2 regions of the Pedobacter sp. W3I1 genome follow, and region 1 is predicted to be linked to the other one. Evidence: riboswitches for the same ligand, from Rfam matches in the RefSeq annotation. Region 1 holds a riboswitch; the other holds the start of a gene.
The links. A riboswitch is a leader RNA that binds a small molecule or an ion and turns the genes downstream of it on or off. The one in region 1 is predicted to bind cobalamin.
Positions count from the first base shown of each region.

Region 1 (2,203 bases):
TCGCATAAGCCAACCACTGTTTAATTTCTGCCGACAGATTTTGTTCATTGGTTTCAATGTCTAAATCTACCGGTGAGTGGATTAGGGAACAAGATGGGGCGATCCACACTTTATCCAAGCCTCTTTTTTCTGCAACTTGATTAATGATTGAAACAGATTTCTCGAAATCATTTTTCCAGATGTTTCTTCCGTCTACCAAACCTAACGAAAGGATGGTATCTTCTTTTAACAAAGCTAAAACATCCGCTAATTGACCTTCAGCACGTACCAGGTCGATATGTAAAATATTTACCGGGAGTGAAGTAGTTAGTGCTAAATTATTGCCCAGGCCTTCGAAATAGGTAGCCAAAACAATTTTTAACCTTGGGAAAGCCTTTCTGATCTCTTTATAAGCATATTCGTAAGCTTTTTTGTCTTTTTCGGTAAGGTCTAAAGTCAAAAATGGCTCATCAAACTGAACATACTCTACATCCAAAGCGTCTAATCGGGATAAAATTTCGATATAAACCGGAAGGAGATTTTTGATCAGATCGATCTTTTCAAAGCCAGCTTCTTTTTCTTTTCCCAATAAAAGGTAAGAAACCGGGCCAATTAAAACAGGCTTAGTCGCAATGCCCAATTGTTTTGCCTCATAAAACTCATCGATAATTTTGGTGGAGAAAAGTTTAAACGGCTGATCTTTGTAAAATTCAGGAACAATGTAATGATAATTGGTATCGAACCATTTGGTCATTTCCATCGCTACCACATCCAGACCTTCTTTTTGATAACCCCTGGCCATGGCAAAATAGAGATCAAGTTCAGAATTTCCTTTTTTCAGGATCACTTCGTTATACCTTTTCGGTATTGCCCCAAAAGTTAAAGAATGATCGAGCACATGATCATAAAAAGAAAAGTCGTTTGATGGAATAACATCAATTCCAGCTTCTTTTTGAAGGTTCCAGTTTTCGTGGCGAATGTTTTTTCCCACCTGAAGTACATTTTTGTACCCAGTTTTATCTGCCCAGTAATTTTCGCAGATTTTCTTTAATTCCCTTTGGCTACCTATTCGCGGATAGCCCAGATTTTGCGTTAGCATCTCTTTTAAAGATTAAGTAAATAAATCGTTTAAAAGCTCTTAAAGCAATATTTTATAATGTTTTTTGTTAGAAATAAAAAAGGAAAGGTTTGGGCACAAACAACCTACTCATCAGCCAGAAGCTTAAAGCAAGCATATAAAATGGTTAATTTTATGTTGTACAATCAGACCTGACCAATTACTTTATAACGCGAAAGCACCGTCAATTCAATATAGGCAGGTCTCCTGACTTATTCCCGGTCTTATCGCCTTCCCATCCCGGTAAACGGCACAGTGGCATGAATGATAAGACCGTTGTCTTTTTAACAAAAAGACAGAATTTACAGTTGCGCGACAGCTCGTGATTTGCACACGATTCCCTATTAATCCCGGTTGTATTCCGGGAACCTGTATCGGTTGATGAAAAATAAAGTTAAGAACTTACATCAGGACAAATGTATGGATTAGGATTTAAAGATTAAGGTATTTTTGTAAGCATTGATTTTACCACCTCCATACAAATGCTCATCAGTTAGAGACTATGTGGACATATATAGTAAATATTTTTCCGCTCTATGCCGCGGAGGCATGGTACTTTGGAGCGCCAAAGTACCCAAAGCGCTTCGTCAATCCAACAAGGAGCCTCCACACGCCCTCTCCCTCATCAAAAAAACAACGGCACTTTGTTTTGTTCGTTGGTGCTAATTGAATGTTTTTGCAGATTTGAACACAAAACCACTGCGTTAAGGTTTGGGTGTGCTAAGGGGTTCTGTCCTGCATCTGTTTTTTTGATTTCCTGCTCTTGGGATTGACGACGTTCTTCGGTATAACCTGTTCGTTTTTTCAAAGCAAGCCAGCATAGTGCCTTAGAAAATTTCAACGCCGCATTAAATAATAAATTAGGTGAGCGTACATAAACACTTATATCTGTGTGCATCCTTTTTATCTGTGGTTAATAGTATGCTCATAGAATCACTTGTAACAAATTTACAGCAAGCCGTTTTTGGAGCTTATTCTCTATTATATTTGATTACCTAACTAAACCTTATTATGATAAAAATCTACTTTAAAAGGCTTTTTATTGCTTTTTTAATGATAAATAGCTGTGCAGTACTGGCCCAGGAAGTGCCAACGCCAAAATCTCAT
Region 1 covers NZ_JAUSXN010000001.1:364,015-366,217, forward strand. The annotation lists gene metE (5-methyltetrahydropteroyltriglutamate--homocysteine S-methyltransferase) at 1-1,078, opposite strand, end outside; cobalamin riboswitch at 1,276-1,484, opposite strand; gene QF042_RS01570 (hypothetical protein) at 1,722-1,994, opposite strand; gene QF042_RS01575 (M14 metallopeptidase family protein) at 2,108-2,203, shown strand, end outside.

Region 2 (2,203 bases), 2.8 Mb from region 1:
TCTGGTGTAAGATTAAACTGTTCTTTCACTGGGAAAGCCTCAGGAAAAATTAATTTCTGCATGAGCTTTTGTTGGTCGTTAATGGCGAAGGCATTTTTGCCTGCTAAGCTGAAAGGCTTGTTTACTAACTTGTTTGTACTATCCATATATCCGGTGCCCATTACCAGATTCGTCAATTTCAATTCATATTCTTTTGGATCGTACTGCGCTGCTTGATCATACACCAAATGATCTCCATTATAAAACTTAATGGGATTGGTATGTTTGGCAGATTCGCCGGCATCGCCAATGGCCAGGCGGTTTAAAATACGGCTATCGTTTAATCCGTTTGCTTTCAGTTTTTCATTAATTTCTGCCCGGCTAATAAATTCGAATAAACGGTTAAAAGCATCGTTATCGCTGGTAAGCAAAATCTTTTTAACATAATGTTCTATTGATGGAAGCCCGTTTTTAGCACTTGTATCTTTTAAAACTTTGGTTTGTCCTTTATAGGCGCTATCAGTAATCATGGTGCTTTTGGCTGTTAAACCAGTGTTTTTTAACCGGTTTACCTTTTCCAGGGCAAAAATCACCGCAGCAAGTTTAACCGTACTGGCGGGATAAAAATAATGGTGCGGATCTAAATTATAGCTAAACGTTTTAAAAGCAGGTCTATTCTTTACATCACGGTTAACCTGGGTATATAGAATTTGTATTTCGTTTTTATGTGGATGATGGAGCACCGAAGAAAAAAGTTCGGGTTTGCTTTCCATCATTTTCTTCAGAAAAACAGTATCGGTTTTTTGTGCCATAGCAGATATGCCGATTAACGAAAATGCAATAATTAAAATCCTTTTCATGAGTAAAAATTTGATTCCTAATTTAGCCTTTTCTATTAAAATCACCATTTTCCATCATCCATTTTACATGTTGTTTAATTTTGTTACTTTTGCAGCGCTTTTGGTTTCCGGCTTTACACCCGGAATTAAAAGGGAATACAGTGTAAATCTGTAACTGTCCCGCAGCTGTAAGCTCCTTAACGGATTTCCAATCAATCTGCCACTGTTCCGACTCGTTCGGCATGGGAAGGCCGGAAACCCGGGAGTAAGTCAGAAGACCTGCCTTCAGCATTTAATTTCATAGCTTTCGGGGATTGAAGCTAGGATTGAGATACATAACGTTTTTCGTATTTTCATTTCCTTTCCTAATCTGTTGGCTGTGGGCAAAACCACAATCAAATGAACAAAAAAAGAATGCTAACTGTAGCCAGTCTAGGGCTAGCGCAGTTAATGATTAGCCAGGTGGCTAATGCTCAAAATCAAGACAGTTTACAGCTTAAAGATGTTGTAATTTCTGCGACAAAAAACGATCAGAAACAATCGCAAACAGGTAAAGTGGTCAGCATTATCAGTCGCGAAGTACTCGAACGCAGTAACGGCAAATCATTACCGGATTTATTAAACGAACAGGCTGGTATCATCATCAGCGGAGGAAACAGCAACCAGGGAAAAGACAAAAGTATCTTTTTTAGAGGATCGGGAAGTGGTTATACTTTAGTATTGGTTGATGGGATTATCCAGAATGACCCTTCAAGTATTAGTGGTACATTTGATTTACGTCTGTTCTCAATCGATCAGATCGATCATATTGAGATTTTAAGAGGTGGCCAGTCGACTATTTACGGATCGGATGCTGTTGCAGGTGTAATCAACATCGTAACTAAAAAGGGTGGACCTAAAGGAAATACCATTTATGGTGTAGCCAGTGCGGGCAGCTTTGAAACTTACAAAGGAACTATCGGTTTAAATGGTGGCGTAGAAGGTTTTTCTTACAATATTAACTACACGCATTTAAAAACTGATGGGATTTCTGAAGCCGTTGCACCAGTTGGAAGTGCAGCCATCTTTGATAAAGACGGCTTTAAAACCGATGGTTTAAATGCTAATTTCGGAATTAAACTCGACAAAAATTTCTCTGTTAACCCATTTTTACGTTACTTCTATGGCGATTATAAAATAGATGAAGGTGCATTTAGCGATGGCTTACCGACCAACAATTCTGTTTTAAAACAATTTAGTGCAGGTTTCAATTCCGAGTATAAATTCAATACTGGTAAAATAACGCTTAATTACAGCCACGAGAGCAACTCAAACAATGTAAATTCGAGTTATGCAGGTTTCGAAAGTAAATTCTTAAACTTTGGTAAACTGAATGTGGTTGATTT
Region 2 covers NZ_JAUSXN010000001.1:3,116,226-3,118,428, forward strand. The annotation lists gene QF042_RS12975 (serine hydrolase) at 1-839, opposite strand, end outside; cobalamin riboswitch at 924-1,120, shown strand; gene QF042_RS12980 (TonB-dependent siderophore receptor) at 1,218-2,203, shown strand, end outside.
Region 2: it holds a riboswitch for cobalamin, as region 1 does, so the genes downstream of both, QF042_RS12980 (TonB-dependent siderophore receptor) here and metE (5-methyltetrahydropteroyltriglutamate--homocysteine S-methyltransferase) in region 1, are expected to answer to the same signal.